One region of the Staphylococcus sp. MZ3 genome, then DNA from elsewhere that is predicted to be linked to it. Evidence: riboswitches for the same ligand, from Rfam matches in the RefSeq annotation. Region 1 holds a riboswitch; each other region holds the start of a gene.
The links. A riboswitch is a leader RNA that binds a small molecule or an ion and turns the genes downstream of it on or off. The one in region 1 is predicted to bind S-adenosylmethionine.

Region 1 (3,218 bases):
CTGTACCAGCTAATTTAGAAGTGAAACCACTCAAGAAATGATACATTGCTTGGTCTTTATTTAACTTTGAAATCGGTGGAATAACACCAAATGCATCCGCAGTTAAGAAAATAATTGTATTTGGATGTGCTGCTTTTGATGGTACTACAATATTGTCAATGTGATTAATTGGATAAGCGGCACGCGTGTTTTCTGTATAACGATTGTCTTCAAAGTCCACTGAACCATCTTCTGCAACTACAGTGTTCTCTAAAATTGCACCATATTTGATTGCGTCAAAAATCTGTGGTTCTTTTTCTTTGGAAAGATTAATTGCTTTTGCATAGCAGCCACCTTCGATATTAAAGACCCCGTTTTTATTCCAGCCGTGTTCATCATCACCGATTAGTTTACGGTGTGGGTCAGCCGATAAGGTTGTTTTACCAGTGCCAGATAGACCAAAGAATAATGCAACATCGCCTTTTTCACCAACGTTTGCTGAGCAATGCATGCTCATAATATCTTGCATCGGTAAGAGATAATTCATTACAGAGAAGATACCTTTTTTCATTTCACCAGCGTATTCAGTACCGCCGATTAAAATGACTTTGTGTTTAAATGAAATAATGACAAAGGTTTCAGATTTAGTACCATCAACTTCTGGATCTGCTTTAAAATGTGGTGCAGAAACGATAGTGAAGTTAGGTTTAATCTTTGTAGCTTCTTCTTTTGATTCAGGTCTAATAAACATATTTTTAGCAAATAAATTATGCCATGCTAATTCATTGATGACTGTAAGTTTTAACATTGTATCTTTATCGCTACCAGCGTAGCCTTTAAATACGTATAGTTCATCTTTTTTATCTAAATAGTCTAGTACTTTATGGTATAACTTCAAGAAAGTTTCTTCATCGATAGGTTGATTAATTTCTCCCCAATCAATGTTATCTCTATATGAAGGTTCAGAGACAAAAAATTTGTCTTTAGGCGAACGACCAGTATATTTTCCAGTACTTGCATTAACAGCACCAAGTTCTGTTAATACCCCTTCGTTATTGTCTAAGATTTTATTATAAAGTTGTGTCGTCGAAAGTTGAAAATGTGACGTTGGTTTTTTCAGTAATTTGTCAATTTTAGTTGTTTCAGTGTATGTGTCTACTGACATCCTAAATCCCTCCAAAGCGATAATTTAAATGTAAGCCTTTACATTTAATTAGTATAACACATTAACATAATTAATCTACAATATTTTACTGTAAATTTATTTGTGAAAAATTGACATTAATTCATTAATTAGGTACTATTATTTTTAACGGATTCTCTTATCCTGAGTGGTGGAGGGACATGGACCCAATGAAACCCAGCAACCTCTTTTTTTATAAAAGAAAGGTGCCAAACCGTTTGCAGACAAATAGGTCTGAACGATAAGAGCGAATGGACGTATTAGGCCTTCTCTCTATATTAATAGTTAGAAGGTCTTTTTTATTTAGCTCACAGAGAGAGAATTTTCGTAATATAAATTTAAAGGAGCAAACTATGTTAAATAACAAACGATTATTTACTTCAGAGTCTGTTACAGAAGGACACCCAGATAAAATCGCTGACCAAGTGTCAGATGCAATATTAGATGCTATTTTAAAAGACGACCCAAATGCACGTGTAGCTTGTGAAACAACTGTTACAACAGGTATGGCATTGATCGCCGGCGAAATTTCTACAACAACATATGTTGATATTCCGAAAGTTGTTAGAGAAACAATTAAAGAAATTGGATACACAAGAGCAAAATATGGTTATGATTATGAAACAATGGCAATTTTAACTGCGATTGATGAACAATCACCTGACATTGCACAAGGCGTGGATAAAGCATTAGAGTATCGTGATAAAGATAGCGAAGAAGAAATTGAAGCAACAGGTGCAGGTGACCAAGGTTTAATGTTTGGTTACGCAACGAATGAAACAGAGACGTATATGCCTCTAGCAATTTATTTATCACATCAATTGGCAAAACGTTTATCAGATGTGCGTAAAGATGGTACGTTAAATTATTTACGACCAGACGGTAAAGTTCAGGTCACTGTTGAATATGATGAAAATGATAACCCAGTACGTATTGATACGATTGTCGTATCAACACAACATGCTGAGGATGTGACACTTGAACAAATTCAAGAAGACATTAAAGCACATGTCATTTATCCAACTGTTCCAGAAAACTTGATTAATGAACAAACTAAATTCTACATCAATCCTACAGGACGCTTTGTAATCGGTGGACCTCAAGGTGATGCAGGATTAACAGGACGTAAAATCATTGTTGATACGTACGGTGGCTATGCACGTCATGGTGGCGGATGCTTCAGTGGTAAGGATCCTACAAAAGTAGACCGTTCAGCTGCATACGCTGCACGTTATGTGGCTAAAAATATTGTTGCAGCAGGTTTAGCAGATCAATGTGAAGTACAATTGGCATATGCGATTGGTGTTGCAGAACCAGTGTCAATTGCAATTGATACATTTGGAACAGGTAAAGTTTCTGAAGGGCAACTTGTTGAAGCAGTTAGAAAACACTTTGACCTAAGACCTGCTGGTATTATTAAAATGCTTGATTTGAAACAACCAATTTACAAACAAACTGCTGCTTATGGTCATTTTGGACGTACAGATGTCTTATTCCCATGGGAAAAATTAGACAAAGTGGAAGAATTAAAAGACGCAGTAAAATAATAAGATGAATTGAATATAGCTAAATAAAAGATTTTCGATATATAAATGATAATATGTATCGAAAATCTTTAGCTTTTCTATTATAATTAAAGTTATTCATATATTAAAAAGGAGCGTTGTTGTGATGGATTTATCTTCACCGGTAGTCATTGGACTCATTATTGCAGTAGTCATTGCATTAATCTTTTTTGTCCTTTTCTTAGTTGCCTTAGGTAGTAAGAAAAAAGTTAAGCGACAAACAGAAGAAAAGTATGAACAACAAGAACAAAACATTAAAAAGTCTCATGAAGAAGCTTTAGAGAAAGAGCGTATTCAAAATAAAAAGACAATTACAAAACAACAAGAAGATTATAATCACATGGTTAGTACAAAAGATCGTGAGATTGACGCATTAAAATTGTTCTCGAAAAATCATAGTGAATATGTAACGGACATGAGATTAATTGGTATTCGTGAAAGATTAGTTAAAGAAAAACGAATTCGACCAGAAGATATGCACATTATGGCAA
Region 2 (3,218 bases), 1.0 Mb from region 1:
TCTTACTGCAAATTGATTCTACAAGAGATGGTAATTCTTCGATTATATGGGGTGATTTAGGTATTGCCAATATCTTAGTAAAATCTACTGACCTTGAGGCTATGAAGTTTGATGATTACATGTATTCATGGGATTGCAGCTAAGAGAATCATAAAAATATATTACTTTAACAAGTGTAGTATCTATAGATCAATCTAGGGAGTGGGACAGAAATGATATTTTCGCAAAATTTATTTCGTCGTCCCACCCCAACTTGCATTGTCTGTAGAAATTGGAAGTCCAATTTCTCTGTGTTGGGGCCCCGCTATGATTGAAAAGTTTGTTATAGGTGTATTTTCTTTTGGTTAACTATTGGTAATATAACATTGTAGATTTTAGGATGTTGATTTTTGACTTAGCCTTTGTCTGCTTATGTTAAATGTTACAGCTAGTCAAACATTGAGTTTGTAATTATTATATTAAGCTAGTTTAAATTTTTTGTGATTTATGTTTTATTCATACCAATTTTGTGAAATGATACAGTGACAGATGTTTATTGATTTTAAAGGGTGATGATGATGGCTATTGTAAATAAAGTGATAATTGTTGAAGGAAAATCTGATAAAAAAAGGGTGCAACAGGTTATTGCAGAACCAGTCAATATTATTTGTACTCATGGAACAATGAGTATAGATAAGCTTGATGATATGATAGAATCACTGTATGATAAACAAGTTTTTGTATTAGCCGATTCTGATGACGAAGGAGATCGAATTAGAAATTGGTTTAAACGTTATTTGAGTGAAAGTGAACATATATTTATTGATAAAACTTACTGTCAAGTTGCGAATTGCCCCAAACAATATTTGGCGCATGTACTTTCAAAACATGGCTTTACTTGTAAGAAAGAAACACCTCTTTTACCGAATATAAATAATGAAAGGTTAGTTTTAGTAAATGAATAATTCATTAGACATCAAAGATGTAACTACATTTTATGAGGAAGACAAACATTTAATCTTTGGTTATACACCAACGTGTGGTACTTGTAAGGTTTCAGAAAGAATGTTAGACATTGCTAATGAAATATTGCAGTTACCATTATTGAAAATAGATTTAAACTTTTATCCTCAGTTTTGTAAAGATATGCAAATCATGTCTACGCCGATTTTATTGTTGATGAATAAAGATAAAGAAGTAAAACGAATTTATGCATTTAAATCGGTGACTGATTTGTTAGAAAATTTAAAATAGTTATTGACGAAATTTTACTAAGGTGTTAGGATTAATACAAATTAAATGATGCGTAAACTCTTATCGAGAGTGGTGGAGGGATGTGCCCTACGAAGCCCGGCAACCGTCTTATATAGAAATGGTGCCAATTCACATAAAGTTTTAACTTTTGAAGATGAGAGAAACAATACTACTATTGCTTTCTCAATTTTTCTATCGATATTGAGAAAGCATTTTTTATTTTATTAAGCAACACAGGGAGGAATCAACGTGATTGAATTAAAAGAAGTTGTTAAAGAATATCGGACTAAAAATAAAGAAGTCCTTGCTGTAGATCACGTTAATTTATCGATTCGAGCAGGATCGATTTATGGCGTCATTGGTTTTTCTGGAGCAGGAAAAAGTACTTTGATTCGAATGTTTAATCATTTAGAAGCGCCTACATCAGGCGAAGTTATTATAGATGGGGACCATATAGGTCAATTGTCCAAAAATGGATTAAGAGCAAAAAGACAAAAAGTAAGTATGATCTTCCAACATTTTAATTTGTTATGGTCAAGGACTGTGTTAAAAAATATTATGTTTCCGCTTGAAATTGCAGGTGTCCCTAGAAGGAGAGCTAAGCAAAAAGCATTAGAACTTGTCGAACTCGTCGGTTTAAAAGGTAGAGAAAAGGCTTATCCATCAGAGTTATCAGGTGGACAAAAGCAACGTGTTGGGATTGCACGAGCGTTAGCTAATGATCCAACGGTCTTGCTTTGTGATGAGGCAACAAGTGCACTTGATCCGCAAACAACAGATGAAATTTTAGATCTACTACTAAAAATTAGAGAACAACAAAATTTAACAATTGTACTAATTACGCATGAAATGCATGTCATTCGTCGTATTTGTGATGAAGTTGCAGTTATGGAAAGTGGTAAAGTGATAGAACGTGGACCGGTGACACAGTTTTTTGAAAATCCGCAACACACTGTGACAAAACGATTTGTGAAAGAAGATTTAAATGATGATTTCGAAACATCTTTAACAGAATTAGAGCCATTAGAAAAAGATGCTTATATCGTTAGATTAGTTTTCGCTGGTTCAACAACAACCGAGCCTATTGTATCGAGTCTATCTACTGCCTATGATATTAAAATTAATATTTTAGAAGCAAATATTAAAAATACAAAAAATGGAACAGTCGGCTTTTTAGTTCTGCATATTCCATATATTTCAAGTGTAGATTTCGGAAAATTCGAAAAAGAGTTAATTGAGCGACAAGTTAAAATGGAGGTGTTAAGACATGGGTAAATCATTTAGTGAAATTATAAATGAAATGATTACAATGCCTAATATTCAGTGGCCAGAAGTTTGGACTGCAATAGTCGAAACACTATACATGACAGTCGTCTCAACTATATTTGCATTTATACTTGGTCTTATTTTAGGTGTGTTATTATTCTTGTCTGCTAAAGGTAAGTCTATCGGTGCAAGGTTATTTTATTCTATCGTTTCTTTCATTGTTAACTTATTTAGAGCGATACCATTTATTATTTTAATTTTATTATTAATTCCATTTACAAGTTTGATACTTGGAACGATAAGTGGTCCGACAGGTGCGTTACCAGCCTTGATCATTGGCGCAGCGCCGTTTTATGCAAGGCTCGTAGAAATTGCTTTTAAAGAAATTGATAAAGGTGTCATCGAAGCGGCCTGGTCAATGGGCGCCAATACTTGGACAGTAATTCGTAAAGTCCTCTTACCTGAAGCCATGCCAGCGCTAGTGTCTGGCATTACAGTTACAGCAATCGCTTTAGTTGGTTCAACAGCAGTTGCAGGTGTAATTGGTGCCGGTGGTTTAGGAAATTTAGCATACTTAACAGGTTTCACTCGAAATCAAAATGATGTCATTTTAGTATCAACAGTTTTTATTTTAATTATTGTATTTATAATCCAATTCATTGGGGATTGGCTTACAAATAAACTTGATAAACGATAAATTGGGGGTTTCATTTTATGAA
Region 3 (3,218 bases), 930 kb from region 1:
ATACCAACGTAATCGTTGCAATTATTGTTGCTTTAGGTTGTATTTTTGAAAACACATAAGCCACTCCCATATTTTTAACTATAGCTATTATTTTAACCTCTTTAATGGAAATTAACAATTTATAGATTGTATGCTTCTATTTCATTTAATTGAACAATAACTTTCATGTTTTATAAGTAATTAACATACTCATTTGAATCGCTTTTGTGTGCTTTCATTTTCAACATGATTATTTAATCCCACTACACAGCAATCAAGCTTGATTTAGATTTACAATTCATTTCCACTCTCATGTACTCTAGATGTTTTTGAATATGATAACTGTGATTTAGTGGCTTCATTCTTTGAAAATATATACATTATTACTTGCGCTTAAAATGCTTTAAATTCAAGAAATGATATAAGTTAGGTGCCCAGGTACTAAAGTTTAGTAGGAATCCATCATGCCCAACATTATCAGGCACGAAGAAATGACGATGATATTTAAAACGTTCACCTAATGCACGAACTTGATCGTCCGGATATAGCAAATCATCTATGAACCCCATCGTTAACACTTTTGTTTCTAAATTTTTAAAAACATGCGTTACGTCTGTGCGGCCTCGGTCAATGTTGTGACTATCCAATACATCTAGCAGTGTCAGATAACAATTCAAATCAAAATGTTCTTTAAATTTATTACCTTGATGTTGTTGGTATGCGACTACTTCATCCGGCGTGAAACGTTCATCATAACTTTTTGATGATCGATATGTCAAAAAACCTAATTGGCGTGCAATACTTAGACCTTCCTTACCACCAAGATGAATGGCTTGCCTTGCAATTTCATTAAAAGCTCTACTATAAGATGATGTTCGGCTTGTTGCAGCAAGGATAATGGCTTTATCTACTTCAAACTGTTGATTGTAAAGTAGTTCCATTGCTTGCATTCCTCCAAGACTTCCCCCTATTAAAATATTAATCTTGTCATAACCAAGGGCTTGTATACCTCGTTCATTCGCTCTGACAATATCTCTTAATGTTAATTTTTTAGGAAAATGAGTGTCGTTTAAAGGTGAGCTTGAACCGAAAGGACTACCAATAACATCAAATGTTAAAAATTGATAATCGTGAATGGGTATATATCCCCCATCAATAATTTCTCGCCACCAACCCGGATAATCATCTGTTCCATATGTTAAATGATTACCAGTTAATGCATGACAAACTACAACTAATGGTTGTCCATGATAACCGACATGCTCATATCTCAAACGCAAGTTATCTATGACTTCCCCAGATTCTGTAATAAATTTCCCTAGATTTAAAGTATCTACTGTGTAATTTGTCATTGTTCTTTCCTCCTTAAACAAAAAACTTCTCACCCTATTGAAAAGTAAGAAGTCTTTATACTTATCATTCGAGTAACTCGTTGGTTTTAGCACCGTGCTATAAAGTCGGTTGCTGAAGTATCACAGGGCCAAGTCCCTCAACTTCTCACAATAAGAAATATGAAATTGTTATGTGTTAGTTGAGATTCAGTGATGAATTACTTTATCATTTAAAATGTTGTTATCATTGTCATGCGTTAGCCAAATCGCTTACGTATACACGATTCCCAATCTTAACATAGACGATTTGTATATCAGAATTTTCTGATTACTAACAGTTTACCTAAGTTTAAATATCTGTTCAATGATTTTCAGTTATTTTTAAAAGAAAAATCGTAATGCTGCCATGATAACAATCCCACTAATAATTGTAATAGTTAAACTACGCGTGATTATAGATAAAATAACCGTCGGAATGAGCGCGATAATGTAAGGGATGTTTAATGTATACCCCTCACCATGAGGCGTCTGTTGAATAATGCTGTCTATGACAAGTGCCGTAAATAGTGTGATTGGGATAAATGATAGCCATCGAACCACGACATCAGGCAATTGCACTTTTGAAATCATGATAAAAGGTATAATTCGAATTAATAGCGTTACGATACCACACAATAAAATAAGTATTAACATGTTCATATGAGTTATCATCGTTCCATCATCACTCCTAACGCTGCTGAAATTGTGGCTGCAATTAATATTGCTAGATATGAAGGCATAAACATACTTAGCGATAACATCATTACTATGACGGCAATAATGAGTACTATGTAAATTCTTAATCGCGATTTAGTAATTGATTCAAATTGCGCAATGGCCAAAAAGATAAACATAGCCGTGATAGCAAAATCTAACCCTAGCGTTTGCGGATTTGAGATATATTCGCCAAATAAAGCCCCAGCTACACATGAAATTGCCCAAAATAAATATGCTGTGATATTAAGACCATGCATCCAACGATCATTGATAGCTTCTCCTTTTAAATAAGGTGTAATGGCGACGCCAAACGTTTCGTCAGTTACTAATGAACCTAATCCAACACGGTTCCAAAACCCATATGTCTTGAAGTTTGGTGCAAGCGACATACTTAAAAGGAACATTCTTGAATTTACGATAAATACAGTTAGTACAATCGCTGATATCGGTGTACCTGCTATAAACAACGCGCACATAATAAATTGCGCAGCACCGGCATATATAACAAGACATAACAAGATAATTTCTAAAATACTAAAGTTTTGAGACGAAGCCACAATACCAAATGAAATACCAACACCGGCATAACCCAATAATGTTGGGATACACTCTTGTACGCCTTGTCTAAAACTTAAATGTGTTGCCATCTCAACTACCTCCTTTGCCACTTTATATTTATATAATTACGAAAAAAATAATATACCTAGTCTAATACAGTTCTATATCACAAGCAATAACATTAGACACCGGTTTGTCTGAAGTTAGACATACCGCAGTCTTTAATCAGCTTCATATTAACTTTTTATTTTTTTAGAATTTTCAATTTTTTATTTAAGACTACCTCAATATTTTCTATGGATTGTAGTTGTTTTTAAATACTAATTTTATAATTTTTTATATCTAATGATGAGTATGGGATATTGATTCATGTACCACTCCCTTATAATCATCATCCCCTCCCCCTACCCTACTCCATCGATATTACTCATACTACATCAACGAAATCAGTATTTTATCGCTTAATTTCCTATAATAGTGATGCTCAAAATTGTTACGTTTTAGATTGTTTTAGTTCATCATAATTATCCCGTATTGTTGCTATAATGAAATGCGTTCACCCCATTAAACCACAAACTTAATTTATTGTTGTTA
Region 4 (3,218 bases), 480 kb from region 1:
ATCTGAAATGACGCCAGCACCTGATTGTGGCGAAACGTCTTACCAAGGTCATCAACGCTTACAAGGCTATAAAATGTTAGTTACAGGTGGTGACTCAGCAATAGGGCGTGCAGCAGCAATTGCGTATGCTAAAGAAGGTGCAGATGTAGCGATTAACTATCTTCCGAGTGAAGAACAAGATGCACAAGAAGTACGCCAAGTGATTGAAGAAAGTGGTCAAAAGGCAGTGTTAATTCCTGGTGATATAAGAGATGAGCAGTTCAACTATGACCTTGTTGAACAAGCATATCAACAATTAGGTGGCTTAGATAATGTTACTTTAGTTGCTGGACATCAACAGTATCATGATGATATTCATGGATTTACAACTGAGGCATTTACAGAAACATTTGAAACGAATGTCTATCCGCTATTTTGGACAGTTCAAAAAGCATTGGAATATTTAAAACCGGGTGCGTCAATTACAACGACATCATCTGTACAAGGTTATAATCCTAGTCCTATTCTTCATGATTATGCCGCTTCAAAAGCAGCAATTATTTCATTAACTAAAAGTTTTTCAGAAGAATTAGGACCAAAAGGAATTAGAGTGAACTGTGTAGCGCCTGGTCCATTCTGGTCACCATTACAAATTTCTGGTGGACAACCTCAAAGTAAAATCCCAACATTTGGTCAAAAAACACCTTTAGGTCGTGCAGGTCAACCTGTTGAGTTATGTGGAACTTATGTGCTATTAGCGTCAGAAGAATCAAGTTATACAACTGGACAAGTGTTCGGTGTTAGCGGTGGAGTGCAAATAGATTAGGGTTGTATGAAGCTTTTAATTGAACAACATAATATTAATTTAGTTACTTCAATCCATTAAATTAAAATGAATTGGTGAAGTGTATTTTAAATAGTCGGTAAAGGTGTGTATCTTTATCGGCTTATTTTAATACTCTGTCATAAGGAGCGTTTGCTCAGGGTGTGGATTATAAGGTTTAAGCAGAATAAACTTTCTTAATGAGGATGTCAGGACAACAACGAAAAAATTAAAAAATGTTGCGGGATTGGGTTTAGGGACGGTTAGTGGAAGAAAGTTAAATTCATTAACAAGTGAAATGCCTAAGGCTAGATATTAAACGTCAGAACGGACAAAGAATAATAGGATATGTTTTCAATTAAATAGCGAAGTATTTATATGTTAAGATGATGTAAATTACATAGAAACGCTACCCGTAGAAGTACTGATCATAGAAACGCTGATAAACGTAAATTTGCAAACTCGATATTAAACAAAGGGGTTGTTATTATGGCATTAATAGTATCTAGAGCTATATTATTTTTGATTTTAGCATTAGCTTTTGGAATAGCGACTGTTTTTCCTGAACAAAAATTACCATTATATATAGTATTCACATTATTTGTAGCAGTTGCGATCGTTTCGAATGTATGGTTTACACATCAAAACGTTAAAAAGCATATCATTAAGTTTAACAAATACGTCGCATACTTTTTATCCTTTGTCTCAGGGTTACTTTACATTGGATTTGTAATTTATACATTAACTATAGGGAGCTATGATGTTTTACCAATTATTATATTTGCAATAATTATCGTATTGGTTCAAATATTAGAAAATATACTGGGAATCAGTATAAAAAATACGCGTCTATCAAACAAACAGTTGAAAGTCATCTCCAAGCAACGTGTTCAGCAATTTAAAGTCATATCATTAATATTAGTAAGTGTGTCTATCGTGTTCATTTTTATTGCATTAATGCTTAAATGGTGGCTTTTACTTGTTATTAGCATTATTGTTTTGATTATTATTACAGTAGCAATGATTGTTTATGAAAAATATTATACGACTCCTGATTAATTTATGATTGACGTACTAAGGATTATCTTGTAACGTAAACGTAAATAAGCATCACTTATCTAGAGAGGTGGAGGGACTGGCCCTATGAAGCCTCGGCAACATCTCGAATGTGCCAATTCCAGTAACCGTAATGGTTTGAAGATAAGCAGGTAAAGCACATGAAAACCTCTTTCTTCATCGTTTGTGAGAAAGAGGTATTTTTAATTGGAAAGCAGGTAAAAAGGATGGAAGTACATAAAAAGAGCAATGCTTGGGCATTATTCCCCTTGTTATTATTTGTGGCGTTGTTTTTAGGCGTAGGTATTATCACAGGTGATTTTACTTCAATGCCATTAAATGTTGCAATTACGATAACGGTAATTGTGGCGTTATTAATGAATCGAAAAGAATCATTTGCTAAAAAAGTTGAGGTCTTCACGAAAGGTGCAGGCCATTCAAACATTATTTTAATGATGTTGATTTTTATTTTAGCAGGTGCATTTTCAAATACAGCTGAAAAAATGGGTGGCGTAAAGTCGACAGTTAATTTAGGACTATCATTAATCCCAGAAAATTTAATTATTGTAGGATTGTTTGTGATTTGTATGTTTGTTTCTATATCTATGGGGACGTCAGTAGGGACTGTTGCTGCAATAGCACCTGTTGGTTACGGATTTGCACAAGCGACAGATGTACCAACTGCGCTAGCAATGGCTACAGTTGTTGGAGGTGCAATGTTCGGCGATAATCTATCAATGATTTCAGATACAACAATTGCTGCGGTTAGAACACAACATACGAAAATGAAAGATAAATTCAGAGTAAACTTTAAAATTGTATTGCCAGGTGCTATTTTAACGATTATTATTCTGTATTTCTTAACGAATGGCATTTCTTTAAATCATGCTAAAAGCTATGATTATAATCTAATTAAAGTTGTACCGTATATTTTAGTATTGGTATTAGCATTATTAGGTGTAAATGTCATTATCGTATTGATTGGCGGAACATTATTAGCCGGAATCATTGGTCTCATAGATGGTTCATTCGGTTGGATGGGGCTACTAGATGCAGTGTCCAAAGGTATTATAAGCATGGAAGATATTGCTATGATTGCGTTGCTAATTGGTGGTTTAGTCGGTATTATTCAACACAATGGTGGTATTGAATGGTTGTTGCAATTTGTTCGCTCTAAAGTGAAATCAAAGCGTGGCGCAGAATTAGGAATTGCGAGTTTGGTAAGTGTCGCAGATATTGCCACGGCAAACAACACCATCTCTATTATTATGTCAGGTCCTTTAGCTAAAAATATTGCAGATGAATATGATGTAGATTCAAGGAAATCAGCAAGTATTCTTGATATATTTGGAGGCTGCTT

Region 2: another riboswitch for S-adenosylmethionine. It lies ahead of KI230_RS04050 (methionine ABC transporter ATP-binding protein); the one in region 1 lies ahead of metK (methionine adenosyltransferase).
Region 3: another riboswitch for S-adenosylmethionine. It lies ahead of metX (homoserine O-acetyltransferase MetX); the one in region 1 lies ahead of metK (methionine adenosyltransferase).
Region 4: another riboswitch for S-adenosylmethionine. It lies ahead of KI230_RS11690 (Na+/H+ antiporter NhaC family protein); the one in region 1 lies ahead of metK (methionine adenosyltransferase).

What each region holds. Positions count from the first base shown of each region.
Region 1 covers NZ_CP076026.1:1,879,966-1,883,183, reverse strand. Annotated here, with positions in the region: gene pckA (phosphoenolpyruvate carboxykinase (ATP)) at 1-1,144, opposite strand, end outside; SAM riboswitch class I at 1,299-1,410, shown strand; gene metK (methionine adenosyltransferase) at 1,516-2,709, shown strand; gene KI230_RS09005 (nuclease-related domain-containing protein) at 2,834-3,218, shown strand, end outside.
Region 2 covers NZ_CP076026.1:855,544-858,761, forward strand. Annotated here, with positions in the region: gene KI230_RS04035 (YwqG family protein) at 1-143, shown strand, start outside; gene KI230_RS04040 (toprim domain-containing protein) at 558-944, shown strand; gene KI230_RS04045 (thioredoxin family protein) at 937-1,233, shown strand; SAM riboswitch class I at 1,291-1,394, shown strand; gene KI230_RS04050 (methionine ABC transporter ATP-binding protein) at 1,483-2,508, shown strand; gene KI230_RS04055 (methionine ABC transporter permease) at 2,501-3,196, shown strand; gene KI230_RS04060 (MetQ/NlpA family ABC transporter substrate-binding protein) at 3,214-3,218, shown strand, end outside.
Region 3 covers NZ_CP076026.1:13,702-16,919, reverse strand. Annotated here, with positions in the region: gene KI230_RS00065 (YybS family protein) at 1-70, opposite strand, end outside; gene metX (homoserine O-acetyltransferase MetX) at 363-1,331, opposite strand; SAM riboswitch class I at 1,390-1,488, opposite strand; gene KI230_RS00055 (AzlD domain-containing protein) at 1,692-2,021, opposite strand; gene KI230_RS00050 (AzlC family ABC transporter permease) at 2,018-2,713, opposite strand.
Region 4 covers NZ_CP076026.1:2,364,273-2,367,490, reverse strand. Annotated here, with positions in the region: gene KI230_RS11700 (SDR family oxidoreductase) at 1-805, shown strand, start outside; gene KI230_RS11695 (hypothetical protein) at 1,292-1,861, shown strand; SAM riboswitch class I at 1,914-2,009, shown strand; gene KI230_RS11690 (Na+/H+ antiporter NhaC family protein) at 2,086-3,218, shown strand, end outside.